3 regions of the Enterococcus gallinarum genome follow, and region 1 is predicted to be linked to each of the others. Evidence: a T-box and tRNA genes for the amino acid it is inferred to sense, from the RefSeq annotation. Region 1 holds a T-box; the other regions hold tRNA genes.
The links. A T-box is a leader RNA that pairs with one kind of tRNA and senses whether it is charged. The one in region 1 lies ahead of leuS (leucine--tRNA ligase), so its partner is inferred to be a tRNA-Leu.
Positions count from the first base shown of each region.

Region 2: it has a tRNA-Leu gene. The T-box ahead of leuS (leucine--tRNA ligase) is inferred to sense a tRNA for this amino acid. The anticodon was not compared.
Region 3: it has a tRNA-Leu gene. The T-box ahead of leuS (leucine--tRNA ligase) is inferred to sense a tRNA for this amino acid. The anticodon was not compared.

Region 1 covers NZ_CP050816.1:380,198-385,731, forward strand. The annotation lists gene HED61_RS01740 (hypothetical protein) at 1-216, shown strand, start outside; gene leuS (leucine--tRNA ligase) at 572-2,986, opposite strand; T-box leader at 3,074-3,301, opposite strand; gene HED61_RS01750 (LysM peptidoglycan-binding domain-containing protein) at 3,345-5,213, opposite strand; gene HED61_RS01755 (phosphatase PAP2 family protein) at 5,475-5,534, shown strand, end outside.
Region 2 covers NZ_CP050816.1:2,896,073-2,901,606, reverse strand. The annotation lists gene HED61_RS14170 (peptide ABC transporter substrate-binding protein) at 1-399, shown strand, start outside; gene HED61_RS14165 (cytochrome P450) at 471-1,754, opposite strand; tRNA gene HED61_RS14160 (tRNA-Leu) at 1,870-1,951, opposite strand; gene ypfJ (KPN_02809 family neutral zinc metallopeptidase) at 2,294-3,187, opposite strand; gene HED61_RS14150 (BglG family transcription antiterminator) at 3,401-5,038, shown strand; gene HED61_RS14145 (PTS sugar transporter subunit IIA) at 5,035-5,466, shown strand; gene HED61_RS14140 (PTS sugar transporter subunit IIB) at 5,479-5,534, shown strand, end outside.
Region 3 covers NZ_CP050816.1:1,885,573-1,891,106, reverse strand. The annotation lists gene HED61_RS09310 (pyridoxal phosphate-dependent aminotransferase) at 1-200, opposite strand, end outside; gene HED61_RS09305 (ABC transporter ATP-binding protein) at 403-1,278, opposite strand; gene HED61_RS09300 (ABC transporter permease) at 1,290-2,504, opposite strand; gene HED61_RS09295 (hypothetical protein) at 2,504-3,613, opposite strand; tRNA gene HED61_RS09290 (tRNA-Leu) at 3,812-3,893, shown strand; gene HED61_RS09285 (hypothetical protein) at 4,136-4,363, shown strand; gene HED61_RS09280 (hypothetical protein) at 4,604-4,906, shown strand; gene HED61_RS09275 (hypothetical protein) at 4,964-5,374, shown strand.

The DNA of each region.
Region 1 (5,534 bases):
AAAAAAATCTTCTTTGGAACAGGGGCAACAGTAGGTTTTCTAGCAATGATCGCATTGGTCGGACAATTTTTAGTAGCAAACCACTTGATCGGCACAAATGATACTTCCACAGAAATCTTCACTCGCGCAACATATCCAAATGGCTTTCTATTGGTGATCTTCATTCCATTAGTGGCTACAGCTGTATTGTTTTACGGCATTATTCGCAAAAAATAGTATGCAGCGGCAGTTGATGTTTGCATCAGCTGAACCGCTGCTTTTTTGTACAAAAAAAGCGGGGACAGAAGTGTTAAACTCCGAGAAATAAGGAGGAATACACAGAAATTGCTTTTCAAATTTTGGGGTATTTCGACTTATTTCTCGGAGTTGCATCTGCTTCGACCGTTTAGACATGTTTAGAGGGACTGTGCCATAAGTCATCATCCAACAAGTTAAACCGAATAATAGTCTATTGCTAGGATAGATTCCTCTGACTTTTGCGACGAGGAGTCCCTGCACCGCAGGAGCAATAATAGTTAATGTTCGGATAGTTTTACTTGTAGGAGACTTATGGCACAGTCCCTCTTTTCAATTAATTAGCGACGATATTGACCAATTTATTTGGTACAACGATGATTTTGCGAATCGTTTTTCCATTCAATTGTTCTTTTACCAGTTCATTTGATTGAGCTAACTGTTCGAGCGTCGCTTTGTCTGCATCCGCAGGAACTTTGGCTTTTGCCCGAACTTTGCCGTTCACTTGGAATACCACTTCGATTTCATCTTCGACTAGCGCACTTTCATCATAAGTTGGCCATGGCACATAAGAGATGCCCTCTTTATTTCCGAGAATTGCCCATAGTTCTTCACCGATATGAGGGGCAATCGGTGCCAACAATTGGACAAATCCAGCAACATATTCATATGGTAGTGCATCGGACTTATATGCTTCGTTCACAAAGACCATCAGCTGTGAAATAGCCGTGTTGAAATGAAGCTGTTCAAAATCTTCGGTAACTTTTTTAACTGTTTGGTTGTAAACTTTACTTAGTTTGCCATCATTGAATGTAGTAATTCGATCACGCATTTTGCCATTTTCATCCACGATCAAACGCCAAACGCGGTCTAGGAATTTACGGCTGCCTTCCAAGCCGTTTTCATTCCAAGCGATCGATGCATCTAATGGACCCATGAACATTTCATACATGCGCAGTGTATCTGCTCCGTATTGTTCGATGACATCATCCGGATTTACGACGTTTCCGCGAGACTTCGACATTTTTTCATTGTTTTCCCCAAGGATCATCCCTTGATTGAATAATTTCTGGAATGGTTCTTTTGTCGGTACGACACCAAGATCATAAAGGAACTTATGCCAGAAACGAGCATAAAGTAAATGAAGCACCGCATGTTCTGCCCCACCGATATAGATATCTACTGGTAACCAGCGTTTCAATTTGTCAAAATCGGCTAAGCGATTTTTATTGTGAGGGTCGATAAACCGCAAGAAGTACCAAGAGCTCCCCGCCCATTGTGGCATCGTATTCGTTTCACGACGTCCCTTCATGCCTGTTTCTGGATCAACGACATTGACCCACTCGCTGACATTCGCCAATGGCGATTCACCTGTACCACTTGGCTTGATATTATCGGTTTTTGGCAAGCGTAGTGGCAATTGATCTTCCGGAAGAGTGGTTGTAGTACCGTCTTCCCAATGAATGATCGGGATAGGCTCACCCCAGTAACGCTGCCGAGAAAACAGCCAGTCTCGCAGACGGTAGCTGATTTCTTTTTTACCGACTCCTTGTTCTTCTAACCAGTGGTTCATTTTTTCAATTGCAGCTTCTTTATCTAGACCATCCAGAAACTCTGAATTGATATGAGGACCGTCTTCAGTATAAGCAGCTTCTTCAACGTCTCCCCCAGCCAGAACAGGAATGATTTCTAACCCAAAAGCTTTTGCAAATTCATGGTCACGTTCGTCATGAGCTGGCACAGCCATGATCGCACCAGTACCATATGAAGCCAACACATAGTCAGCAATCCAAATTGGCACTTCTTTCCCATTCGCTGGATTGACCGCATAGGCCCCTGTGAAGACACCCGTCTTTTCTTTAGACAAATCGGTCCGATTCAAATCGGACTTCTTCGCTGTTTCTGCTACATATGCCTCAACTGCTGCTTTTTGCTCCGGTGTAGTGATGGCTTGTACCAACTCATGTTCAGGAGCCAAAACCGTATAAGTGGCACCGAACAATGTATCTGGTCGTGTCGTAAAGACGGTGAATGCTGCATCGCTACCCGCTACTTTGAAGGTGACATTGGCACCCACAGAACGACCGATCCAATTCCGCTGCATTTCTTTGATGCTCTCAGGCCAATCAACTTCTTCTAGATCATCTAGCAAGCGATCCGCATAAGCCGTGATCTTCAACATCCACTGACGCATAGGTTTGCGAATAACATCGTAGCCGCCGCGTTCACTTTTGCCATCGATCACTTCTTCATTGGCGATAACCGTTCCTAACTCTGGAACCCAATTGACAGGAACCTCGGCTTCATAAGCCAACCCTTTTTCATAAAGTTTGGTAAAAATCCATTGCGTCCATTTATAGTACTCAGGATCTGTCGTGTTGATCTCACGATTCCAATCGTAACTAAACCCCAGTGAATTGATTTGACGACGGAATGTTTCAATATTTTTTTTCGTAAACTCGGCTGGATCATTCCCGGTGTCCAACGCATATTGTTCAGCAGGCAATCCAAAGGCATCCCAGCCCATGGGATGAAGAACGTTGAATCCTTGGCTGCGCTTGAAGCGGCTTAGAATATCCGTCGCTGTATATCCTTCTGGATGCCCTACGTGCAATCCTTGTCCAGAAGGGTATGGGAACATGTCTAACGCATAAAACTTTGGTTTATCCGGTTGATCGTGGGTATTGAACTCATTTTTCTTAGCCCAATATTTTTGCCATTTTTTTTCAATTTCTTTGTGATTGTAGTTCACTATGGACGCCTCCTAAAAATTGGTGCTCTGACTTGATCAAAAATCAGCAGAACTTAAAAAAAGTCCTATAAAAATCACTATTGATTTTTATAGGACGTTATAAACGTGGTACCACCTAATTTTATCTGTTATGAAACAGACCTCGATGTGTTAACGACCATCGCCGTATCTGCCTACTTTGAGCGGTTCTGAGAAACACTCATTTCAGTCAAATATCACTTGAAGGCGAGTTCGAAAGGTCTTCTGTGCATTTCCACCAGCCATGCACTCTCTTGATTCCAACACGTTTCTACTATTCCTTCTCAAATGTGAAAGATTCTTTGCACTTATCCTATCAAAAAAACAGCGGAATAGCAATCTATTTTACGCGAACGCTTTGTCCAGGATAAACAAAGTTGTCTTTAATGTTATTCCATTGAATGAATTGATCTCTGGAAATCCCAAATTTATCCGCAATTCCCCAGACAGAATCGCCAGATACTACGGTATAGTTGCTCGTACTTGCCGTCTGATTCGCAGCCGTTGCCGTACCGCTGACCCGTACGCTTTGACCAGGATAGACGTAATCATTTTTGATATTGTTCCAACTGCGGAATTGGTCCATCGTGATACCAAATTTATTAGCAATCGACCAAACCGAGTCCCCAGACGCCACTGTATACTTTTGACTGCCAGCTGATGAAGAAATGCTCGTAGAAGCTGTGGTCGGCCTACTTGTCTGTTTATTTCCAGAATTTTTTACGACTAAGCGTTGACCAGGATAAATAAAGTCATTTTTGATATTGTTCCAGCTGCGCAATTGATCCATCGTGATGCCATGCTTATTCGCCACACTCCAAACCGAGTCCCCTGAAGCAACGGTATAACTACCAGCATTGGTTACAGAACTTGTTGCTGTAGTCTTGTTGGCCTGACTTTTTGACCCAGTACCATTTTTTACGACTAAGCGTTGACCAGGATAAATAAAGTCATTTTTGATATTGTTCCAGTTGCGCAATTGATCCATCGTGATGCCATGCTTATTCGCCACACTCCAAACCGAGTCCCCTGAAGCAACGGTATAACTACCAGCATTGGTTACAGAACTTATTGCTGTAGTCTTGTTGGCCTGACTTTTTGACCCAGTACCATTTTTTACGACTAAGTGTTGACCAGGATAAATAAAGTCATTTTTGATATTGTTCCAGTTGCGCAATTGGTCCATCGTGATACTATGCTTGTTCGCCACACTCCAAACCGAGTCCCCTGAAGCAACAGTATAACTACTAGCACTTGCTGTCGTGGTAGATATGGTCCCTGTATTCGTCGTTTGTTTGGCAGTACCACCATTGATCGTCAGTTTTTGTCCTGGGTAGATAAAATTATTGCGAATATTGTTCCAGCTACATAGCTGATCCATTGTGATGCCGAATTTATTAGCGATTCCCCAGACAGAATCCCCTGACGCAACTGTATAGCCTTGACTACCAGAAGAAACTGACGATGTCGCTGCTGGCTTGCTGACAGGATTTGTAGCGGTATTAGGTGCACTGACCGTTGCTCCACCACCGGCATTGCCTGAAGCTGGTGTATCATATTTAGTCAAGCCATACTGCTGGATCACCGTATTCAATGAAGAAGCATAGTTGGGAGCTGTTGCGTAACGCCCCGTCAACCATTGGGTTGCATCACGGTAAGAAGACGTATTGCTCTTCCAAGCACCTGCATAATAATAATTACCGTTTCCTAGCGAAACATTTCTTAATGTTCGTGCATTGTCTTCAAAAGATTCTTTGTAAGAAGGGTATTTTTTGAAGGGTTCTTTCATAGTCAACCATTGATTGTTTAAATACTCTGCTGTGTTCATATAGACTGTCTGACCATTATGACTGCCCTTGATTCCAAAAAGATTATGGTTAGGTGATTGGGACAGGGCACTTCTTCCCCAGCCGCTTTCAAGAATGGCTTGTGCGATCATGACTGAAGCATAAAGATCATTTGCTTGGGCAACAGGCTGTGCATAAGTTGCGATTTCTGTAATGAATGCTGCTGTATTAGGTGCAGCAAAGTTACTTCTCACCACAGTATTTTCTACGGCATCCGCTTGAACTGGAGTCAGCAAAGGCGCTACTACTGAGCAAGCGGTTATGGTTGTCCCTACAACAGCGGCACTTTTTCTCATCGTTTGATAAAATTCACTGGACTGTCCTTCTCTGCGACGCTCTTTGCGCGATAAACTCATGTTCATGAACGTTCCTCCGTCTTCTATTTTTTTCCTACGTTTAGTATACAATTTCTTAAGATTTTATAAAAGTTATTTCCTTCTTTTCGCCAAACTGTAAACTCTTTGTAATCTAACGTACATTATTCGAAAGAAGAAGTAAGCAACAATTTCTTGTTATACAATATTGTCCCTCAAGAAACACCCCTGCGCCACTGTCTTTTGTCCCTCCAAGATAAATGGTATAATAGACTCACTATGTTTGCCTGTAGAAATGAGGATTTTTTTATGAACAAAAAACTGTATTATCAATTCGCCGGCAGCTGTTTTTTGCTGCTCTTTGCCTTT
Region 2 (5,534 bases), 920 kb from region 1:
TTGACGATTACAATCAATAAACAACCACGAACGAATTTGAATCAATCACGAGCAGATGGTCAATATGAGTTGTCGATTTCTGGTTGGATTGCTGGCAGCAGTGACTTGGACTCTTATTTCAATTTATATAAAAAAGGTTCTTCTTACAATTACGGTGGATATGTCAACGAGGACTATACGGCATTGACAGAAAACGCACGTACCGTGGATGCCAATGATCCAGATAAAGTATTTGAAGATTACAAATCAGCAGAATCAATTCTGTTAGCAGAAGATGCAGCTCAAGTTCCTCTATATCAGAGTGCATCAAATTATATGATCAGGTCAACGATCAAAGATATCCAATTTCCCGCATACGGTGCCTATTTTTATTTCCGTACGGCATCTGTAGAGAAGTAAGCAAAAAACGCAGCCCTAAGCTTGCTTGGGCTGCGTTTTTGTGAGCTGCACTTAGTAACAACGATCAGTAGTTACTCATTTTCTGTGGTCATTGCAGCTTCTTTAAATAAGAGAACTTTACTTTCTGGATAGGTTGGAAAGTGATTCATTGGAATCTTCCAATCTTGTTCAGGAACTTCAAACTGATAGTGGTTGACCAGTAAATCACTGAACACGCGCAACGTATGCAAGGTGATCCATTCACCAGCACAGCGGTGCATTTTGCGGAAATCACCGCCTCCTTGTGCGATCATTTCATATTCTTCCTCATAGGAAATGGCTTGTGTACGTCCGACAAAGCGATCCACTTTGAAGTCATCTGGCTGATCAAAGGTTCTCGGATCATGATTCGTACCATAAATATCTTGGACGACCCAGCTGTCCTTAGGGATCAGATAACCATCGACGACAACATCTTGCAAGCTAATGGCGGGCATCATTGGAAAGAAAGGATAAAAGCGGCGTAATTCTTGAATAAATGAATCCTGTAACTCCGAAAAGTTTTGTTTAAGTGCTTGGTAGATGGTCGTTGTACTAAAAAGGGCATGTCCCATCAAAGCGATCCAAACGGTTAAAGCAACCGTAGGGCGGATGATATTTAACAGATCGACGGCTGCAACTTCGATCGGCAGTAAATTACCTTCAAGATCAGTGGCAGTAGCGAAAGTATAAAGTGCTAATGATTCTTTGCCAGCAACAGGATGTTGACGAGCTTCTTCAATCAATCCTTGAGCCCATTTCTCAGATTTTTTACGATCTTCGACGCCTCTTAAATGGGCGACAGGGGAGGTGACAGTCCCGCTGAACATAGCAACTTGATAATCAGCTAACTCACTGATCTCTGATTGAGACAGTGGTGCTAGATTGATTCCTGACCATTCACAAATCGTTTTGAATAGAACATTTTTTGTGAGTGAAAAAAGCTCAAAGGTACCGGATTGTTTATCCAGTTCATGAGAAAGGTTTCGTTCCAACAAATCATGGTAATCGGTCATTCTCTCAGGTGTCATCAAGTCCATAAAGTAGTTTTTCCGATGGTGATGTTGTTCCCCGTCTAAAGTTTGAACCCCCTCTTCCCCTAACAAGGTTGAACGGACGAGTTTGGGCATTGCTCCTTCACGTTTAAAATTTCGTGGATCATAAAAAATTTTTGCTGCTTCTTTTCCATAAATGGCAATCACTTCTTGATTCAGAAATTTAGCTCTAACGACTGGGGCATTCACCTCAGACCGTAATTCTCCTAAGATTTCATAACCAGCATCAAAGAGTTCTTTGACCTCAGTTAATTTGATTTTCGCTGTTGGTACTTCTTTCATTGGATTTCCTCCTGTCTTTTTCCTATTGATATACTTCTAGCTTAAGCTTTTTTCTTTATTTAGACAAAAGAAACACATAAAAAAGAGCAGATCATCCAAGATGACCTGCTCAAAATGCGGAAGATGGGAGTTGAACCCACACGAGATATACTCACACGCGCCTGAAGCGTGCGCGTCTGCCATTCCGCCACTTCCGCGCATAAATAACCTTAGCGCATTTTGAGAATTTTGGCAAGAAAAAAAATAAGTCTGTCAGCGGGGACTGACAGACAAGGAGTAAAAAATGAAAAAGTTGGGTTGTTTGTTGGGTTATTTATATAGTAACCGGAAAATATGAAAAAATTGTGATCAACCCTTAGCGTTTTAAAGAAAAAAACAGGCCAAAGGTTAAAAAAAAATAAAATAGCACCATGAAAAAAAAGGGCCTGCCAGCGGGGACTGGCAGGCAAGGAGTAAAATGAAAAAGTTAGGGTTTGTTGGTATGAATAAACTATACCGCCCAAATGTGAAAAAAGAGTGACCAAAAAGGAACGTTTTTGTTATGATCCGTAGACCAAATCAAGGTTTTTTTCATTGAAGGTGTCTCCATGCTCCAAATCACCATATTTGAACCCCCGGTTGAACCATTCAACTCGTTGTTTTGAAGTCCCATGAGTAAAACTATCTGGTACGACATATCCTTGGTATTCCTTTTGTAACGTATCATCACCAATGGCATTAGCAGCTGTGATAGCCTCTTCGATATCACCAGCTTCTAAAATCGGTTGGCCGTTATAAGTTTTTCCTTGTAGATACTTGGCAAATGTACCGGCTAAATAATCCGCTTGTAGTTCCAAACGAACACTATATTGATTGTATTCTTTTTCAGAAACCTGTTGGCGGATCTTATCGAGTTGCTGTGTAATACCAAGTTCGTTTTGTACGTGATGACCAACTTCATGAGCAATGACATAGGCCATGGCAAAATCTCCGCTGGCCCCATACTTTTGAGAAAGTTCTGTTGCAAAGCTGAGATCCAGATAAACATTTTGATCGGCAGGGCAATAAAAGGGACCAACTTGAGAAGTTGCATTCCCACAAGCCGATTGAACACTTCCTGTAAATAAAACCAGTTTAGGATCTTGATACGTAGTCTGTTCTGCTTCAAAAACACCATTCCAATAATCTTCCAAATGACCAAAGACGACAGCGGAGAATTCTTTTTCCTCTGTATACTCGTCTGAAGCCACATTTTCTGTTTGATAATTAGCGGCTTGTCCGCCTCCCAAAATATCTGTGACGGAGTTTAAATCACCCCCACTGAATAGAAAAAAGAGGACTGCGATAACAATCGTACCGATACCACCGCCGGCCATTATTTTTCCTCCTGAACCTGCGGAACGACCAGAGCGGTCTTCCACATTGGAACTTTGTCTACCCCCACGCCATTTCATTTTGTTTCCTCCTCATTTGACTGTTTACATTTATTATAAGAGAAAACGAGGAAGATGAGAAAAGTTTGGCTTGCTTGAAGCGATTTTGCGGAACAAACGACCGATATTGCTATCAAGGGAAAGGGTGTGCACACCTTTTAATCATTTTTTAATCTAACAATTGGTCTTCATATTTGTTAAGGTATCACTAGAATAAAGGTAGAGGGTGAGCAAATGAAAAACAATTATTCTTTGATCGAAGACCGACGCATGCAAATTTTTAAGCGGCTGATCAATGGGGAGCACTTGAGTTACCAGCAACTTTCTGATGAGTATTATGTTTCTAGGAGCAGTATCGCCAAGGATATCGCTTATCTAAAAACACTGTTTGTCAAAGAAAATTTACTGTTGCGTTTTGATAATTCAGGCACTTATTTTCAAGGAAGCGAGTCACAAATCCAACGAATGTTGAAGCGATTCATTCTCCTTACTATGGAGCATGGGGAGAACCTTTCTGTTCTGACAAATGTGTCATTATTTGAAAAGATAAATGCGGCTTTTCGCCATTCGATCACCGAAAAGCAAATGGAGATCCCAGAAAGCTACATCCAAAGCATCGTTGTTTCGATCTTGCTGATTGTCGAGCGCTCGAATCAGGCAAATCAGCTGGATATAGAAGAGAAGCGTCAATTTGGAAAATTGTTTTTGGAATTTGACAAGTATCCGTTGATTTATGAATTGTTGAAAGAAATTGAAGAACAAGAAATCTACCATTTTTCATCGAAAGAAGTTCAGTACCTAACCTATCTCATTGTAGGTAGTGGCTTACGTTTTTTTATGAAGAACGAATCGATTCCGTTCTCTTTTCGAGGGAAAGTCAGAAATCTGATTCAGAAAGTCAGTGAAGGCATCCAGATCGATTTGACACAGGATAGTCGCTTAGAAGAAGATCTGACGATTCATTTGTACCAGCTGTTTTTACGCATTGAGGCCCAAACTACTGTAGTCAATCCATTGCTAGATGAGATCAAACAGCATTATCCGGCGTTGTATGGGGTCGTTTGGTTCTCTTTGAACGACTTTCTAAAGGCCTACCATATTGGAATATCTGAGGATGAAATCGGGTTTGTTTCGATTCACTTTCAAGCTGCAGTAGAACGGATGCGGCAATTGAATAAAATCGTCTTTGTTTGTCCGAACGGTGTTGGTACCAGTTCATTTATTTCTGCCAAGATTCGTCGAATATTGCCTAATGTCGATAGTATTGAAACCGCTTCTGTCGCTAAGCTCAAAGAGATGGATATTTCTGCCATCGATTTCATTATTTCCACGATCGATTTACCTGATGTTTCCAAACCAGTCGTCCGCATCTCGCCGATGGTGACCAATCGAGACATGAAGCGGATCATGAATCACTATATCGATTTGATTATTGATAATGAACCGATTGCGGATAAGGTGAAAATCCTGCAAGATACACGGATGTTGATTGCACCGAAGATTTATTTTGAACGATTTGAGACCAAAGAACAAGCACTGGATTTTCTGATCAGTCAAAATGACTTTTCGTCGGAAAATCAGCGTACGGACTTTCAGCGTTCCGTCTTAGAACGAGAAGCATTGCAGTCGACCTATTTAGATAACGGTTTTGCCATACCTCATGGCAATCCTGAGTTTGTTTCAAAAACGACCTTTTCTGTATTGATTTTGGATCGTCCTGTTGATTGGGGCAACCAAAAAGTCGATATCATCGTGTTACTAATGATACGAGAAGATGAGGCCCAAGAAGTAGAACCTGTCATGAAGTTGATCATGCAAGGGATCGAAGACAAAGAATGGTTCATTTCAAAAATGTTGGAGGTAAAATCATGATCAATTTAAAAAAATTACTGCCTGAGGATCATATCGAGACCACGAAACAAATCCTCACCTGGCAAGAAGCAGTTCAATTGGCGAGTCAGCCGCTATTAAATGAAAAAGCCATCGATCAACAATATGTCGCTAATATGATCCATAGCGTTGAGGAGAACGGCCCGTATATGGTATTGGCTGATTACTTTGCATTGATGCATGCTCGTCCGGGGGAAGGTGTCTTTCATCAAGGGATGAGTTTGCTAGTGACTAAAAACGAAATCGATTTAGCTGGCAAGCCGGTCCGTATTTTCCTTGTTTTAGCTGCAAAAGACAATCAAAGTCATTTGGAAAGTTTACAGGAAATCATGGAAGTGTTTATGGATCAGGAAAAGTATCAACTTATTTTGAATGGTGACAAAGAACAGATTTGCCAATTATTCCAATAGGAGGAAAAGAAGATGAAAATTTTAGCTGTGTGTGGATTTGGTGTTGGAAGTTCAATGGTGTTAAAGAT
Region 3 (5,534 bases), 1.5 Mb from region 1:
CCTTCAGACTCCCGCACATTCATAATCAAGTCACGGACGATCTCATTTGGCGCTTCAAAACCAAATGGTGCCGGATTACCTGTATTCAATTTCAAGATGCTGATGCCTTCTTCTTGCATCCGTTCTGCTTCTTCTAGGACTGGTCCCCGGACATCATAACTTACGCCTTCTAGTTTTGATGACTTTTCAAATTTTCTCATTCGAATTCTCCTTTGACAGTAGAATCAATGCAAATTACCTTGGTTCTAGTGATATTCTTTTTTAAAAGATTGCATTTATTATAGCAAAAAGTTTAGAAAAAAAACGGTCAAATTGACAGAACTTTACGACTTTTAAATAAATTCTTTTCTAAAAGAAACGAATGAACGCTCTTTTATTGCCTAGCCGTTCATTCGTTTTTGTTCAGTCATTCTCTGGAAAGAATTTTAAATAGCGTTCAGCTAATGCGAGATGGCCAATTGAAAATTCTGTAAAACCAGCTTCAATAAAGCGTTGCGGCAGCTGAGGATCACTGATTTCGATTAAATAGACTTGTTCTTGAAGATCGATTGTCAATGTTGTTAATTCGGGAAATGAAACCAAAAACTCTGGATCTTTTGCTTTTAAATAAATTGGTTCATCTACTAAAGAATTCTTTCCCAGGTATTCATGGATAATCTTGCCATCTTTCAAAAACAAAACGCGATCTGCATAACTATCCAAATTGGTCAAAATATGGGAAGCAATCAGGATCGATTTCTTTTTCTCCCGCAACCCTTTTAAAACGTTAGAAATCAATTCCACATTGGTCGGATCCAACCCATTCATGACTTCGTCCATCAACATATAGGGCGTGTCTGTCACGATCTGCATCGCAAAACACAGTCTTTGACGCATCCCCAACGAATAGGTTCCAACCGGCCGCTTGATATAGTCAGTCATTCTTAATTGATTCACGGTTTGATCAATCAGCGCTTCCTCTGATCGCCACATTCGTTGATAAAGTTTTAAATGTTCTAATCCGCTGAGATCATTATATAGATCGTTCTGATCAGGGAAAAAAGAGATTTTCTGGTGAGCTGCCATTTCTGACTTCTTGGACGTGTAAAGCTGTGTTTGATCGAGAAAGATCTCCCCACTAGTCGGCTGAACAAAATTCATCAATACATTGAGTAGTGTTGATTTTCCAGTACCGTTCGGCGCCACTAAGCCGACGATTTCTCCAGGATGAAAGGCCAACGTTAAATCATCCAAAACATTTCGTTTAAATGTCACAGTTACGTTTTTCATTGCTAACATTTCCAAACCTCCTAAACAAGCTTAAATTGCTTCTGCTGTACACGAACAAAAAGACCGATCTCGATCAGCAGCCACACTACACCAAAAAGCAGCAGTCCTTTCGCAAGGACAAACTCAGAGGACCCAAAATAAAAACGGCTGAATCCTGAAAGGATCTGACCATAATTTTGATACAAATAGGCATCATTTGATTTATCCAAGAATGCACTAAACCAGCGTCTCTGAAAAATAAGTGGACTAATCAAGCCAAAACCAGCAAGAAAGAGATTGGCTAATTCTGAGCGCCAAAGTGTGCTAAGCAAGAGAATGCCTCGGATATAGATCAATTGCAGCACGATTCCTACCCCCATACACTGAAGTAAGAAAACTCCAACAGGGCGTGTATAAAAAACATCGGCAGAAGAAATAGGATAACGGGCATCAAAGGATGAAGACAAGATACTGACGGGTAGGTCCAATGAGCCAAAGCCGAATTGGCAGCCGACACCGATCCAAATCAAAACGAGTGTACTGATCATCATCAGTGTTGACACAATAAACAGTGCCGCTGTCTTCGCCCAAAGAATCTCATCTACCGTCACCGGCAAAGATAAGAATAAGCTTTTGTGTCGACGATCTTTGGTCAGACTATCGATTGCCAAAAAGATCGTCACGCCAAGAAAGAGAAACGGCAAGTAATTCGTAAATGCCCGCTGAACAGATTGGATACCCGTTTTTTGTTCCAACACATACTTGGAAAGCTTTTTGTTTGGTAATTGGCTGGCACTTTCCATCCATTTTGCAGTGGAGGCATAGCCGTATTTCCCATCATAAGCCGCATAATAGTTCTGATAAGTATAATAGTCAGGCGTGAAGAAAATTGTTTCATCATCGGTATATTGGAGACTCAGCTGATACCATTGGCTCGTTGCTTTGGCATACTTTTGCCAATCATTGGCAGCTAGGGAAGTTAATCGTAAGCTATCTGCTTGATTCCATGGCTCGAACATCGCTACTGCCATGGCGGCGGACCAATGATCTGAGGGATTTTCTGCTTGTTCATCCAAAAAGGATTGTCTAGTCAAATACCGCTGTTCAATTTCATTTTTGTCTATTCGCTCAATTGGCCGATAGGTGCGATCACGAAAACTGTATACGCCAGCAACGATTACTAACAAGCACCATAGCCCGATCGTTTTTTTACTTTTGATTAATTGTTGTAGTTCAAAGAGAAAATAATTTTTCATTATATGACTCCTTTCGCTAGCCAGTTTTTCTTATCTGCGATCAACAAGAAGGCGACCGCTCCCACCCCCCATAAGAAAAGAAGGATGAAAGCTGTCCCTAACCCGACTGTCGATTGCGATCTGACTGCAAACTCACCTGTGAGGATCTTTTGCAAATCAAAAACAGCAAAAGGGGAATATTTACTGGATGGTGTACTAGCTATTGTACCGAGACCATAGCAAAGACAAAGGAGAAAAAAAGAAACATAGCGATTTGGAATCAAAACATTGGCCACAAAGCCCAGTAATTCTGTCACAATAATCAAACTTGTCAAAAGCACGAGTACCAATAGAAAGTATTGCCAGAAAGGTACGGCATGCCAAGTATGATGATAATAGACAGCCGTTGGATAGTGCCAATCCCCCCATCGTCCGATCACCGACATGGCCGCAGTGATTCCTAGAAGCAACAGGCTGATCGTTGCCAGATGACCAATCATCTTTACCCCGACTTTACTGATCATCCTTATAGGGAAGACTTGTGGATAGGAATGGATCAGAGAAAAATGGCGCTTTTCTTCCAGCAAATTATCGCTAGCAAAAAATGCCAGGAATAAAAAGCCAAATCCCAATAACACTTGAATAGTCAACGCAACAGCAGTCTGCGCATTGTCAACAGTAAGAAAAGGAGCTTTTTCCTGTTCTTCTAATTGCGCTGCTACCACTTTATTTTGCTGCAATTGCCAGATAGATGGTAAAAAGGCTTTATCTGGTAAAGCGGTTTCCCATAATTGCAGCTGAATTGTTACAATCTCTTCACTGGTCCGATTGAAACGAGGAAATTCTTCCATGATTAGATTCGAGGCTTGCCGATTAGATAATGTGTTGTTTGCCAGCAGCAGTTGATAGGTTTCTTGCTTGTCCTGAGATTCATTTGGATAATTCTGATAATTGTCTACAAGCCGTAATGCTTGCGCTTTTTGCATAGTGATTTCTGCCTGTACATTCACTGGTTCCATGAATGTAAGATAAAAAGCGAGCCCCACACCAATCAAGAACGCTGCCATCATCGTAAACAAAAAACGGCGCTGCCGAATCGATTTAGCCAGCAGATTTTTAAAGTAGTTCATTTATCAATCTCCTTAAAGCTCCAAAGTTATTTTCTCATTATACCAGATTCTGCCACTTAAATATTTTTTTTCAATAAAAAGCGAGAAAAATGCCCTTTTATAAATCCCTAAAATAGCATTGACAAACGTGAAGATAATCGGTAACATGTTTTTTAGACGTGATGGCTGCAATCAGCTGTCAGTCTACAAAAACAATAAGCAGACGTGGTGGAACGGCAGACACGCACGCTTGAGGGGCGTGTGAGCTTAGCTCGTGTGGGTTCAAATCCCATCGTCTGCATCGTACCGGCAAATTACTTCGGTAATTTGCTTTTTTTGTATTTCCAGTTCAATTAGTTGTATGCAATTGTTATTTATAAATCTATGACAAAAACACAACTAGGACGAAATTGCCGTCCTAGTTATGTGGTTTTGTCATTTTCGGTTATACTGTTTCTAAGTATTTCTTCTATTTGTCTATACGTAGAGTCAAACACATAGAAGATTGCATGGAAATTCTATCTTGATCAAAGGAGCGAGAACATGTCTGATGAACGATGGCTGCAATTGAGGAGACGCCGAAAAATCGAATTGTATCTTTGCTTGATCGTGGTTATGCCGATGGTCTACGGATTATGGTTCAATCTAATTTTTCTTATCAGATATACGACTTTACTTTTTTGCATTGCAGTACTCACGGCTCTCTATGAGTTGCTCAAACTTCTCTATGATAAAAGAAACCAAAAAAAAGAAACTAGAGTCAGCAAATAATTGCTTTTCATTTAGACCGTCGTTAGTCAGATCTCACTAATTAACAGCACTCGATTGACCAGTAAAAAAGAATGAACTTGTCTATAAAAAGACACAGACAACCGAGCTGTTTTGGTTTAAACATTGTTTGGTAAATACGTGCAGGACACTTTCTTGATCCTTTAGTATTTTTACACCATTCTCATCGATCTCCCCCTTAACATATACGTACGAATAAAATCATAAAAAAGGAGAAATAAGATGAAAAAAATCTGTTTCGTTTTGACTGCAAGTAATGGGCTCAGTTATACCACATTGTCACCAGCGTTCTTTTTTGCAGATTATTCTGAGCTTAAGAATTATTTCGTCAATGATTATGATGTCTCAATCAATTATTTCCGCGATAAAGACCAAGTGGATTATTTGGTTGTACCTGATCCATTTGTCCCGTTTGACAACGAAAATGATCTGCCGATCATCAATGTCCCAGCCAACTATTTTGTTACAAAAGACTATAAACAAATAAAAAACACACTAGCTGCGTTTTTTATTAACAATCCCTAACTATACCAGAACAATAGCTACGGTTTTGAGCCAATCAATCGATTACAGGAGTTCATATTGAAAAATCAAATAAAGCTACATTATTACCCAAAAGTTTGGGCATCTTTACTCTATTTACTACTGATTTTTTTGGCACTATTTGCCTATTTATCAAAATATCTAGATATAACCTTTTTTACAGCGATTTACCCCGACTTTTATTTACACATTTCCAATTTCTCTATTAGCTTGATCATTGGTCTGTTAGGGTATTTTTGGTTATTGATGGGCGTCAAATTCACCTATACTCTCGGATTGACTATTTTCTTGCTGATTGCCAATTTATTAAGCGAAACGGTATTAGGCGTTATGAATACCCCCGATCCCCTAGACATGTTTTTTGGATTTGTTGGTACCCTGATTGCTGCTGTTCTACTGTGGGTGATCTCTAAATTTGGTCTCAAACTTGCAGCCGAAGAATCTCAGTAACTTTCTGCTTATGAATCTTTGGAAAAATAATTTGGTAACGAGACGCTTACTTGCTCTTTATCAAGCAAATGGGTTTATTTTGACAACTAATGGCAGAATCAGCCTGTAAAAAGCAGCTTCTGCTCACTGACAGACGCTCGATCCATGCGCATGACGAAAG